Regions from separate parts of the Rhizobium sp. 007 genome, predicted to be linked through region 2. Evidence: riboswitches for the same ligand, from Rfam matches in the RefSeq annotation. Region 2 holds a riboswitch; each other region holds the start of a gene.
What was found. A riboswitch is a leader RNA that binds a small molecule or an ion and turns the genes downstream of it on or off. The one in region 2 is predicted to bind thiamine pyrophosphate.
Positions count from the first base shown of each region.

Region 1: linked by a shared signal. The riboswitch ahead of thiC (phosphomethylpyrimidine synthase ThiC) and the one ahead of ISN39_RS36850 (hydroxyethylthiazole kinase) in region 2 are both predicted to bind thiamine pyrophosphate.
Region 3: linked by a shared signal. The riboswitch ahead of thiB (thiamine ABC transporter substrate binding subunit) and the one ahead of ISN39_RS36850 (hydroxyethylthiazole kinase) in region 2 are both predicted to bind thiamine pyrophosphate.

Region 1 covers NZ_CP064188.1:1,137,285-1,141,439, forward strand. The annotation lists gene ISN39_RS26525 (DUF5054 domain-containing protein) at 1-199, shown strand, start outside; gene ISN39_RS26530 (GntR family transcriptional regulator) at 390-1,160, shown strand; gene kduI (5-dehydro-4-deoxy-D-glucuronate isomerase) at 1,157-1,993, shown strand; gene kduD (2-dehydro-3-deoxy-D-gluconate 5-dehydrogenase KduD) at 1,999-2,754, shown strand; TPP riboswitch at 2,818-2,929, shown strand; gene thiC (phosphomethylpyrimidine synthase ThiC) at 3,022-4,155, shown strand, end outside.
Region 2 covers NZ_CP064188.1:1,382,439-1,386,593, forward strand. The annotation lists gene ISN39_RS27600 (HAD family hydrolase) at 1-550, shown strand, start outside; gene ISN39_RS27605 (O-antigen ligase family protein) at 551-1,819, opposite strand; gene ISN39_RS27610 (FkbM family methyltransferase) at 2,012-2,602, shown strand; TPP riboswitch at 2,947-3,043, shown strand; partial or broken gene ISN39_RS36850 (hydroxyethylthiazole kinase) at 3,091-3,186, shown strand; gene thiE (thiamine phosphate synthase) at 3,276-3,911, shown strand; gene thiD (bifunctional hydroxymethylpyrimidine kinase/phosphomethylpyrimidine kinase) at 3,908-4,155, shown strand, end outside.
Region 3 covers NZ_CP064187.1:3,761,902-3,766,056, forward strand. The annotation lists gene ISN39_RS18415 (ABC-F family ATP-binding cassette domain-containing protein) at 1-411, opposite strand, end outside; gene ISN39_RS18420 (thiamine diphosphokinase) at 415-1,065, opposite strand; TPP riboswitch at 1,162-1,275, shown strand; gene thiB (thiamine ABC transporter substrate binding subunit) at 1,324-2,346, shown strand; gene thiP (thiamine/thiamine pyrophosphate ABC transporter permease ThiP) at 2,346-3,983, shown strand; gene ISN39_RS18435 (ATP-binding cassette domain-containing protein) at 3,970-4,155, shown strand, end outside.

The DNA.
Region 1 (4,155 bases), 250 kb from region 2:
TGGGACTGTGCTGTCCATCCAACCATTCGACACGCCGCTCGTCGCACCGCAAAGCTGGGATTTTATGACTTTTTGCAAAGCGTTACCTGACTTTGCCGACGGCGTGCGCTTCAACCTGCACAACAATAAATGGGGTACGAACTTCCCCATGTGGTGGGAAGGCGACTTTTCGGCGCGCTACCGACTCAGTGTCACCTAAGAAGCAAGCCTCCTGGTTGCGCACATTTGCCGCTCTCAGGCGGCCCTTCTCTATTCGCTTTTCCATCGTGCGATTTTCCGTTTGCCCGGAGTCAGATACTAATATACTACTTCCGCCGAAGGCCTGCGGGAGGGCAATCGGTGCAAGTCAGTCGGTATTTCAAACTGCGATTTGACAAAATGCGTGGCCAATGAGCGAAGCGCGCAAGAAGCGTTCCTTGGCGGGCGTAACCCAACTTTCCCACCAGCGTGCCACAGCTCCCCGCGCCGCAACCCTGGTCTACGATGTTTTGCGCGACGACATCCTCTCGCTTCGGCGCAAGCCCATGGACTTGTTGAGCGAGAAGGAGTTGGAGGCGCACTTCGGCGTCAGCCGAACGCCGATCCGCGAGGCGATCTTACGTCTTTGCGACGATGGCCTCGTTGATATCTTTCCCCAATCCGGCACGTTCGTCTCGCGCATTCCGCGCCGCGCGCTCTATGAAGCCATCCTTGTGCGCAAAGCCCTCGAGATAACCACCGTCGGCCATGCCGTGGACAAGATGACGCCCGCCGGCATCCGTCTGCTCGATCGCAATCTCGACGATCTTGGCGCCTGCCTTCGCAATGGCGAGGTGACGGCATTCCACCGGCTTGATATCGACTTCCACAAACTGATCAGCGATATCGCCGGCTTTTCCGGCATCTGGGCAATCATCGAGCAGGTCAAGGTGCACAGCGACCGTTACCGCCTCCTGACGTTGCCGCAGGATGGCCGTCTCGCCCGCGTCATCGAGGAGCATTCGACCGTCATCGACTGCATGCGCAAGGGCGACAAGAAGGGTGCCGTCGAGGCCATGGACCTCCATCTCGGCAGACTTCTGCACGAGGTCGAAAGGGCCGAAATCTGGGACCCGAATTACTTTATCGAGGATGCGAAAAAACCTATGGTATGCACTGAAAAGAAAGGACATTTTCAATGAAAGTCGACGTAAGACACGCTTCCCATCCCGAGGCCGTCCGCGCCTACGACACGGACACACTGCGACGCCACTTTCTTGTCGACACCGTCTTCGAAGGTGGCGAAATCAGGCTTACCTATTCGCATTACGACCGCATGGTGATCGGTGGCGCAATGCCGCTCGGCGCCGCACTCACGTTGTCGGCGCCAAAGGCAATCGGCCAGGAAACCTTCCTTGCCGAACGCGAGCTCGGTGCGCTGAACATCGGGGCAGCAGGCCGCGTCCTGATCGACGGCAAGGCGTACGATATCGCGAAATACGATTGCCTATATATCGGCAAGGGCGCGGTGGACATCCGCTTCGAAAGTGCTGATGCCGGTAATCCCGCCAAGTTCTACCTCGTCTCGACGCCGGCACATCAACCGCATCCCACGGTGCTCTTGACGCGCGAACAGGCTCGGCATCTAACGTTTGGCGAAGCGGCAACTGCCAACAAGCGATCAATCTTCCAGTTCATCCATCCCGAGGTCTGCCAGTCCTGCCAGCTCACCATGGGACTGACGATGCTGGAGCCGGGCAGCATCTGGAACACCATGCCGAGCCACATCCATGACCGGCGCATGGAAGCCTACCTATACTTCGATCTCGATACCGATCAGCGCGTCTTCCATTTCATGGGCGAACCGCAGGAGACCCGGCACATGCTGGTCGCAAACGAGCAGGCGATCATCTCGCCTCCGTGGTCGATCCATTCGGGTGCTGGCACCAAGAATTACAGCTTCATCTGGGCGATGGCCGGTGACAACAAGAGCTTCACCGACATGGATCAGATCGCGATCGCAGATTTAAGGTAAGTCCAATGGCAAATCCATTTGATCTTTCCGGTCGCGTGGCCATTGTCACGGGCGCCAATACTGGCATAGGGCAGGGCATTGCGATGGCGCTTGCGGAAGCAGGTGCCTCGATTGCCGCCGTCGGCCGCTCGTCTATGGATGAAACCGAGGCGATGGTCACGGAGGCTGGGGCACGCTTCCATGCCATCAAGGCCGATCTTGGCACGATCGCGCCGGTAAAGCGTATCGTCGCCGAAACGCTCTCGGCCTTCGGTGCACTCGACATCCTCGTCAACAATGCCGGTATCATTCGCCGCGCCGATGCGATCGACTTCACCGAGGAAGACTGGGACGCCGTCATCGACACCAATCTCAAAACGGCCTTCTTCCTATCTCAGGCCGCTGGCCGCCACATGATCGAAAAGGGCAGGGGCAAGATTATCAACATCGCCTCGCTGCTGTCCTTCCAAGGCGGCATCCGGATTCCGTCCTACACGGCCTCGAAGAGCGGCCTTGCCGGCGTCACGAGGCTGCTTGCCTGCGAATGGGCAGGCAAAGGCGTCAACGTCAACGCCATCGCGCCCGGCTACTTTGTCACCAACAACACGACGGCGCTCCGCGAAGATCCGGACCGCAGTACCGCCATTCTGGCACGCATCCCGGCAGGGCGGTGGGGAGTGCCCGCCGAACTCGGCGGTGCGGCGGTGTTTCTCGCCTCATCGGCGTCCGACTACGTCCACGGCACCGTCCTGCCGGTCGACGGCGGGTGGCTGGCTCGCTGACTGCAAAGGAGGGTGACTTGAGCCGCTCGTCTTGACACCGGCGACACCCGACCTTAACCTTTGAACATTCACCAGGGGGGTCCCGGCAAGGGGCTGAGATACTGCTGTCGCGCGCAGTGACCCGTTGAACCTGATCCAGTTCATACTGGCGTAGGGACGGTGCGAGCGCTCGAAAGGCTTGGAATTCACGCGTGGAATCCATGCCGGCGTCTTTCCATCATTCCGGCTGAGGACTGGGTCTCCAATCACAACTTGGAGCCTCAAACCATGAATATTGCCGCAAAGACCATTACCCCGAGCGTTACCACCGGCCCTTTGCCGGCATCCCGCAAAGTTTACGTTGCGGGAGATATCCATCCCGGCATTCGCGTGCCTATGCGCGAGATCAGCGTTCATCCGACCGCAGGCGAGCCGCCAGTCGCGGTCTATGATTCGTCTGGCCCCTATACGGTCGAGGGGGCCGATATTCGCATCGAAGAGGGCTTGCCTCAGCTTCGGCGCGACTGGGTGCTGGCCCGCGGCGACGTCGAGGCCTATCAGGGTCGCCACGTGCGCCCGGAAGACAATGGTTTTGCCAGCGGTGAGCGGCTGACGCCCGAATTTCCCGGCCAGCGCCAGCCGCTGCGGGCCAAGAACGGCAGGGCCGTCACCCAGCTTGCCTATGCGCGTGCCGGCATCATCACGCCGGAAATGGAATTCATCGCCATCCGCGAAAATCTCGGCCGAAAGGCACAATGCGAGGCCATGGTTCGCGACGGCGAAAGCTTCGGTGCCCATATCCCCGACTATGTCACACCTGAATTCGTCCGGCAGGAAGTGGCCTCAGGCCGCGCGATCATCCCCGCCAACATCAATCATCCAGAGGCCGAACCGATGATCATCGGCCGCAACTTCCTGGTGAAGATCAACGCCAATATCGGCAATTCCGCCGTCACCTCGTCGATGGCCGAAGAGGTCGAAAAGATGGTTTGGGCGGCGCGCTGGGGTGCCGATACGGTCATGGACCTTTCGACCGGCCGCAACATCCACAATATCCGCGAATGGATCATCCGCAATTCGCCATTGCCGATCGGCACCGTGCCGCTCTACCAGGCGCTGGAAAAGGTCGAAGGCATTGCCGAGAACCTGACATGGGAGGTTTATCGTGACACGCTGATCGAACAGGCGGAACAGGGTGTCGACTATTTCACCATTCATGCCGGCGTGCGGCTCCACTATATCCCGCTGACCGTCAACCGGGTGACCGGAATCGTCTCGCGCGGCGGCTCGATCATGGCGAAGTGGTGTCTGCATCACCACCGTGAGAGCTTTCTTTACGAGCATTTCGAGGAGATCTGCGATATCTGCCGCGCCTATGACGTCTCCTTCTCGCTCGGCGACGGCCTGCGGCCGGGCTCGATT
Region 2 (4,155 bases):
CGTGTTCGATGAAGCGCTCGCCGCTGCAGGCATGGCCGGCGACCGGACGTTGACTGCAAAGCTAATTGAAGTTTACCGGCAACATCATCCGCGCATAGCGTTGGCCCCTGATGCGTTGGAATATCTTTGCAATCCTGCCAGGAAGGCGCGCCTGGCCCTCATAACCGACGGCTACGCAGCAACACAAATGGCAAAGGTCAAGGCGCTGGGTCTTGAGGAGATTCTAGACCACATCATTTATACAGATGTCTGGGGCCCCAAGTTCTGGAAACCGCATCCGCGGGCGTTCGAGGCTATCCAAGAATGGTCAGGCGTGCCGTGCGCGGAGCTGGTTTACGTAGCTGACAATCCCGCCAAGGATTTTATCGCTCCGCGGCGTCTGGGATGGAGGACGATCCAGATTGCCCGGATCGGCCGCATCCACATGGCATACGCCACCGAGCCTGACCATAGACCCGATGCGGTGATAACTAGTCTTTTTGATCTCGACGCGTGCCTCGCGACGCTTCGCGCTGCGCCACAATTTACAATCACGACCAATCCTAAGTGACTACGCTTGCGATCGTTTCACAAAGGCCTGCCCTAGAACGGCAGGAATGAGCAGCGGAACCGGCCAAAAACGTCCATACATATGAGTCATTGCGTTGCCCATAGCCAAAAACGCCGCAACTGTCGCAAAGATACAGATGGCGAACGGAAGGCCGTTCTTGATGCGACTAGCCGCAAGCGCCGGACCCAAGAGGCTGATCACCATGACGGCAAAGCCAAGGGCCGCGATGAAGCCCCCCTCCGTCCAAAGAAGTAAGTAAATATTGTGCACGGGCTTCTGTACGGCGCTGCTTACTCTGTACTGATCCGCTCCAATCCCGAGCAAAAGCGTGGAGCCCGTTTGACCGGCCGCCTCCTGTATGAGCTCAAAGCGACGACCAAACGTTCCCGCCTGGCTGATGTCTCCTGTATCGACAGCGGTAAGGACGCGTTTTTGGAAAACGTCCGGCAGATAGTCGCGCAACGGTGTAATCGCGACAAGTGGAATGCAGAGGCAGAGAGCGGCGGCAGGCACAACCGTTCTCCATGTAAGATTGAACAAGAGAAAGATTGCAATGCCGATCCCACAGCCAATAAGCCCGGTATTCGAGCCAGTCAGAAGAAGACCGTAGGTCATGACTACAAACGCGCAAAGCGCGAGAAACCTGTTTAATTTTCTTAAGGAAACGAGCAGAAGCAGGACCTGAATTGCGAGCGCAATAACGGCGGCGCACGCATTTTCTCTTTCCATCAATCCGTTAAAGCGTCCGCTCCCGGTGACGAACTGCGTATTTGTCTCTCCAATAACATGAATGAGAAAGATACCGTGTATACAAATTATAAATATCGAAGAGACATAAATCTTTGCCGCCGCTAAGAGCTCGTCATAGCTCCTTCCCCCAAACAAAAGCAGCACAATAAAATACGCGTAGAAATACTGCAGGACGACCACGAGTCCGCGTTCCGGCCCAGGGCTTACGATGCTGCTTGCAGTCAACCCCAAAAGCAGCAAGGCAAGCCCAAAACACCAGGCGGCCGTGCTCAGCTTGCCAATGACATTGACGACAATATTCGCGTTCGCAACAGCGAGAGAAAAGCAAAGAAGAAAAGACAGATCTGCAAGCGTGAAATAAATATAGTCACTTCTAAAATAATTCATCGAGCATAGAAATATAGCAGCAAAAAATGCATATAACTCCAAAGATTGCGAAAATGTCGCGACCGCAGGTTGCCCATGCCCCCTTGCACGTTCATCGATTTTATCAGCCGATGTAACGTCATTTAAGCTCATCGCCAAACGCCTCCGTCGGTTTAAGGTATTCTAAAACGCAAAAAAGTGAAGTAACTTCCGAGCTTGGAGAGCTTGTCCTTCAAACATCTTCGATCGGAGACCGTACGATGCCGCTGCAAAGTCTGGCGAGATACCGCCCCTGCGGCGAGTTGCACTCCATGTCCTCGCACTTGGGGAACGCGTGATATTATCGTGCGCCATCACTGGTGGCGCGATGCGCCCATAAGATTAAACCTTTATAAACATCGGGGATATTGGTTCAAAGGGAAGCACCGCGAGACGCATATCATGAAGACGCTCGCCGAGCTTGCAAAGCCCGGAGATACCGTTGTCGAGCTCGGCGGCCATATCGGCTATCTTTCGGTTCATTTAGCAAAGATCGTTGGCGATGACGGTACTGTTATCGTTTTCGAACCTGGGCCCAACAATTTGCCGTATCTTCGAACCAATACAGAGAGCTTTGCGAACATTAAAATCGTTGAAGCCGCGTGTGGAGATCTCGATGGCCCCGTGGAATTTTGGATAGAAGGCGTGTCGGGACAGAACAATTCATTGGACAAAAACTATAAAAATTTTGAACAAAACCGAGAAAATGCGTTCAGCGATGCGCTGATGGAATCCGTCACGGTCGAGATGATGCAGCTTGACACGTTCTTGGAAGAGACGGGCCTTCGTCCGGCGCTGCTGAAGATAGATGTGAAGGGTGCCGAACACCGTGTGCTTCTCGGTAGTTCGCACTGTCTAGCGAATATAAGACCACGTGGAAGTTACCGAGAATTTTGACGATGTAGCCAGAATATTTAACGAAAACGATTACGCAATATATGATCGCAGTCGCCCCGAGTGGGTGTGCATTCCGGCCGAACGCGCCGGAGCGTCCCAACAAATATCGGAGCATTGAGCGTCCGGGCTCGTTTTTGTCATCGCGTCATCGAAGCTTGCAACTCCGCCGCTTGCCGAAAAAGGAGCCGCCATAGTTCGACAAAGGAGCGGCATGAAAACGTCTTTATTCCCGCCTTTCTCGCATCAGGCTCTCAAAGGGCAGATGTTGGTAGCGGGATCTGACTTCATACAGCCATGCTTTTTTTAGGGGTGACAGACAGAGATTTGTCTGCAATGAAGACCGCGATGAGAGACAGGGGCGTCCGTTGCAAGACGGGCTGAGAAGTACCCTTCGAACCTGAACCGGATAATGCTGGCGGAGGGAGTCGCTCGGAGCCTTGCTTATTCAGTCCGGCTCCCCGCGCCTTTGCCCCGCCAGAAAGGGGCAAATGCCGATACGAAGTTCACCCGGACAACTCTTCGCTGCCATGCGCGCGACGCCGCCGCTCGTGCATTGCATCACCAACTACGTCGCGATGAATATCGGGCCCGGTTCCCTTTCATGGCGCCTCCTTGACGCGCTTGCGCAGCTCGATGGAACCGCACTCGATGCTGCGGCAAGAGTAACATCGAGATGAAGCGTTTCGATCTTTCCCTTTATCCTGTCCTCGACCCGGATCTGTGCGCCGGTATCGGCATGGTCAAGACGGCGCTCGCCGCGGCTTCCGGCGGAGCAACGATCATACAGCTGCGCGATAAACAGGCAGGCACGGCAGGCCGGGTCAAGACCGGTCGAGCGTTGAAAGCCGCGCTTGCCGAAACCGGCGCCCTTCTGATCGTCAACGACGACGCCGAGGCTCCAATTGCGATCGAGGCGGATGGGTTGCATGTCGGGCAAAATGACATGGCCGCCCGCGACGCGCGCAAACAGATCGGATCATCGATGATCCTTGGACTTTCGGTGGCAACCGAGGAACTGGCCGCGGCCGTCGACCCGGCAATCGTCGACTATGCCGGTATCGGTCCTGTCTTTGCCACATCGACAAAACCGGATCACAAGCCTCCAATCGGCATCGATGGCGTGGCAAGGCGCGCGAGGGCCTGCCGCGTACCAGGGGTCGCGATCGGCGGCCCCAAGGCGACCCATGCAGAATATGTGCTTGCGGCAGGGGCAAAGGGGCTCGCGGTCGTATCTGCTATCTGTGGCACGCCGGATCCGCGGCAGGCTGCCGCGAGCATTACTGACGCAATCCGAAAGGCACGCGCATGATATGCAACGTTCTTTCCATTGCCGGCTCCGACCCTTCGGGCGGCGCGGGCGTCCAGGCCGATTTGAAAACATGTTCGGCGCGCGGCACCTATGGCATGGCCGTTTTGACGGCCTTGACGGCTCAGAATACCCAGGGCGTTTCCAGCGTGCATGCAGTTCCCGCTGACTTCGTCGCCGAGCAGATCGCCATGGTCTTCGCCGATATCCGCGTCGATGCGGTGAAGATCGGCATGATCGCCAATGC
Region 3 (4,155 bases), on a different replicon from region 2:
TTCAGGCGCCAGCACGCGGGCAAGCGCTGCGCGTCGCGCTTCGCCGCCGGAGAGGTTCTTCGGGTCCTCTTCGCCAGTAAGGCCGAGATGCGAGAGGAGGTAGGTCACGCGATAAGGATCATCGCCCGGCCCAAGACCGGCTTCCGCATAAGCCTGCACCGTCTTGAAACCGGCGAAATCCGGAGCCTGCTCCAAATAGCGCACCGTCGAGGATGGATGGCGGAAAACCTCGCCCGATTGCGCTTCAACGATGCCGGCCGCAATCTTCAGAAGGGTCGATTTGCCCGAGCCGTTACGGCCGACCAGACAGATCTTATCGCCCGGCTCGACCTGCAGGGCCGCGCCGGCCAAGAGAGGCGTTCCGCCGAAGCTTAGGAAGATATCGTCGAGTTTCAGGATGGGAGGGGCCAAAAATCAGACTCCGGAAAAATCATAAGGGCGGGCAAGGACAATCGCCCGGCCGCTGCCGAGCCTAAAACGAACCTTGCCTTCCGCGACGTTGGAAATGGTACGCGAGGAGCCGAAGGGCAAATGAAAATCGATGAGCGGATACCGGGCATTCTCGATGTAAAGACCATGAAGTTCGCTGAAGCCGGACACCGAAAACAGGCTGTTCCTCGGCAAATCGAGCTCAATTTTACCAGCGAGAAGCGGCACGGCCTCCTCCGTTCCGGAGGTCAACAGAATGTCGAAACCCTGTTCGGCAAGGCTGACGGCGTAAAGCAGGAGCTGCAGCGCGTGGTCCGAGCGCTCGCCACTGAGCGCACCGGCAAGGACAATTCGCCGTGCGCCGCGCGCAATCGCCTCCGACACCGCGATGTCACCATCCGTTGCGGCCTTGGCGGCCGGGTAGGGCTGTTTCGGGACATGCGGAAATACGCCCTCCAGATCCGGCGGCGTCGAGTCGAAATCCCCGACCCAAAGCTCCGGCACCACGCCAAGCGCTGCTGCATGCCGCATACCGCCGTCGGCGGCGATGAAGCGGCTGCCTGAAACGGCAGAACGCAGGCGCTCGGTCAGGGAGAGTTCGCCGCCGAGCAGGATCGTGAAAGTGGATTGGCTCATGGCATTGCCCATAGCGCAAAGCAGGGGCCAAGGGAAAGGGGCTACGGTCAGCGCGCTTCGCCCTTGTCATAAAGCCTTCATGGCGATACATCTGCCGACGCTCTAACGGGGTGCCTGGATGTCCGCAAGGATACCGGCTGAGAGGCATCGAGCCAACCCGCGGAACCTGATCCGGTTAACACCGGCGGAGGGATTAGACGCGTGACATTTGGCAACGCCCTTTTCCCCTTCAAAAGAAACTCAAGGAGGAGGCGCGCCATGTCCGGCCGCACATCGATCATCTCTTCGCTGACCGCAGCATTTTTCGCCGCGACGCTCGGCTTGTCTGCCGCGCACGGCGCGGAAAAGACGCTCACCATATACACTTACGAAAGTTTCACGTCCGAATGGGGACCCGGGCCGAAGGTCAAGGACGCTTTCGAGAAGACATGCGGCTGCACGGTCAATTTCGTCAGCGTCGCCGATGGCGTCGCCCTGCTTTCGCGCTTGAAGCTCGAGGGAGCTTCCACCAAGGCCGACGTCGTCCTCGGTATCGACACGAACCTCGTCACCGAAGCCAAGGAGACCGGCCTGTTCGACGCAAGTGGCGTCGATGTCGGCGCGCTGAAGGTGCCGGGCGGCTTCGTGGACGATGTCTTCGTTCCCTACGACTACGGTCACTTCGCGATCATCTACGATACGCAAACGATCAAGGACCCGCCTCAGAGCATGAAGGATCTGGTCGAAGGTGATCCTTCGCAGAAGATCGTCATCGAAGATCCGCGAACCTCGACGCCGGGCCTCGGCCTGCTGCTCTGGGTCAAATCCATTTACGGCGACAAGGCGCCGGAAGCCTGGGGCAAACTCAAGAACCGCATCCTGACGGTCACGCCCGGCTGGTCCGAGGCCTATGGCCTGTTCACCAAGGGCGAGGCGCCGATGGTGCTGTCTTATACCACATCCCCTGCCTATCACATGGTGACTGAGAATACCGATCGCTACCAGGCCGCAGCCTTCTCGGAAGGCCACTATATCCAGATCGAAGTCGCGGGCCTTTTGAAGAATGCGCAGGACAAGGATCTTGCCCGCGACTTCCTGAAATTCATGATAACGCCCGGCTTCCAGGATACCATCCCGACGAACAACTGGATGATGCCCGTTTCCGCAACCTCCAAGCCGCTGCCGGATGCCTTTAGCAAGCTCGTCAATCCGGCCAAGACCTTCCTGATGAGCTCCGACGAGGTCGCCAGAAGCCGCAAGGCCTGGATCGACGAGTGGCTTGCGGCGATGAGCATGAACTGATGCTGCAGACCGCAGCCGAACGGCAGCGTGCATTGACCGGCGGGGCGATCAGCCTCGCCGCCGTCACGTTGTTTGTCGGACTTGCAGCGTTCTCGTTGCTTTTTGCCGGAGGCGGCGCTGCCATCGTCGGCATTCTTTTCGATCCTTATATTCTGCGTGTGCTGCGCTTCACGCTGCTGCAGGCGCTGCTTTCGACCGCACTTTCCATCGTCTTCGCGATTCCGGTCGCACGCGCGCTCGCTCGCCAGCCGCATTTTCTAGGGCGCATCTGGATCATCCGCCTGATGGCGGTTCCTATGGGGCTGCCGGTTCTGATCGGCGCACTCGGCTTGATCGGGATATGGGGCAGGCAGGGGTTGTTGAACTCGCTTATGATGAAGATCGGGCTTGACGAACCGGTGAGCATCTATGGGCTAACCGGCATTCTTCTCGCCCATGTCTTCTTCAACCTGCCGCTTGCCTGCCGCCTGATGCTTGCCGGTCTCGAACGCGTGCCCGCCGAATACTGGCTGATGGCAAGCGGCCTCGGCATGCGGCCCCGCTCGGTCTTCCGCTTCATTGAATGGCCGGCGATCCGCCCGCTCATTCCTGGGATAGCCGGATTGATCTTCATGCTCTGCGCCACCAGCTTCACGTTGGTGCTAACCCTCGGTGGCGGCCCGGCAGCAACCACGATCGAGGTCGCGATCTACCAGTCGCTCCGTTTCGATTTCGACCCCGGCCGCGCAATCGCGTTGTCGCTCCTGCAGATCGCGCTGACGGCGATGATCCTCGGCGCGATGGCACTTTTTCCGCCTGCCGGAGACGAGGGCCTGACCGAAGGCAGAGACATCAAGCGGCTTGATGGCAAAAGGCAATGTGCCAGATTGGCCGACAGTCTGCTCTTGCTGATCGCCGTGCTCTTCCTCGGCCTCCCGCTTGTGTCGATCATCGCCGCCGGGTTGCACGCCGATCTCATAAAGCTGCTGCAGGAGCCGATCTTCTGGCAGTCAGCCGGGATGAGCTTGGCGATCTCGCTTTCGGCCGCTCTGCTCTCGATCGTCCTTTCGATGGCCATGATTCGTGCCCGGCATGCAATCTTATCGAAGCGGCGGCGCGGGGTTACCGACAGGTCCTTTTTCACAGCCATGGGCGGTGCTTCATCGATGGTCCTGCTCGTGCCTCCAATCGTACTCGCAACCGGGTGGTTCATGGCACTGCGGCCTTTCGGCGATGCGACGCGCTTTGCAGCCGTACTCGTCGTTCTCATCAATATGCTCATGGCACTTCCCTTTGTCATGCGCGTACTGGAGCCGGCCTATATTGTGCATCAGCGCCGGACGCAGAAACTGGCCGCAAGCCTGGGTATTGCGCGCGCGGCTCGATTGAGATTGATCGATTGGCCGGGCTTGAAGAAGCCGCTGCTCACCGCCTTGTCGTTCGCCATGGCGCTCTCGCTCGGCGATCTCGGGGCCGTTGCTCTCTTCGGCTCTGAAGGTTTTGTCACATTGCCCTGGCTCGTCTACAGCCGCATGGGCAGCTACCGGACGAATGATGCCGACGGCCTTGCGCTGATCCTCGGCATCATTTGCCTGCTGCTGACAATCGCCGGAACAGCGGGCCAGCCGACACGGGAGAATGGCGATGGCGATCGCTGATCAAGACGAGATCGAAATGCAGGACGTGCGCCTGATGCTCGGCACGCACGCTTTCCATTTCGATTGCCGCCTGCCGGCTGGCCGGGTCGTCGCGGTGAGCGGCCCTTCCGGCGCCGGGAAGTCAACCTTTCTCAATCTGCTTGCCGGTTTTGAAAGACCCGACAGCGGCCGC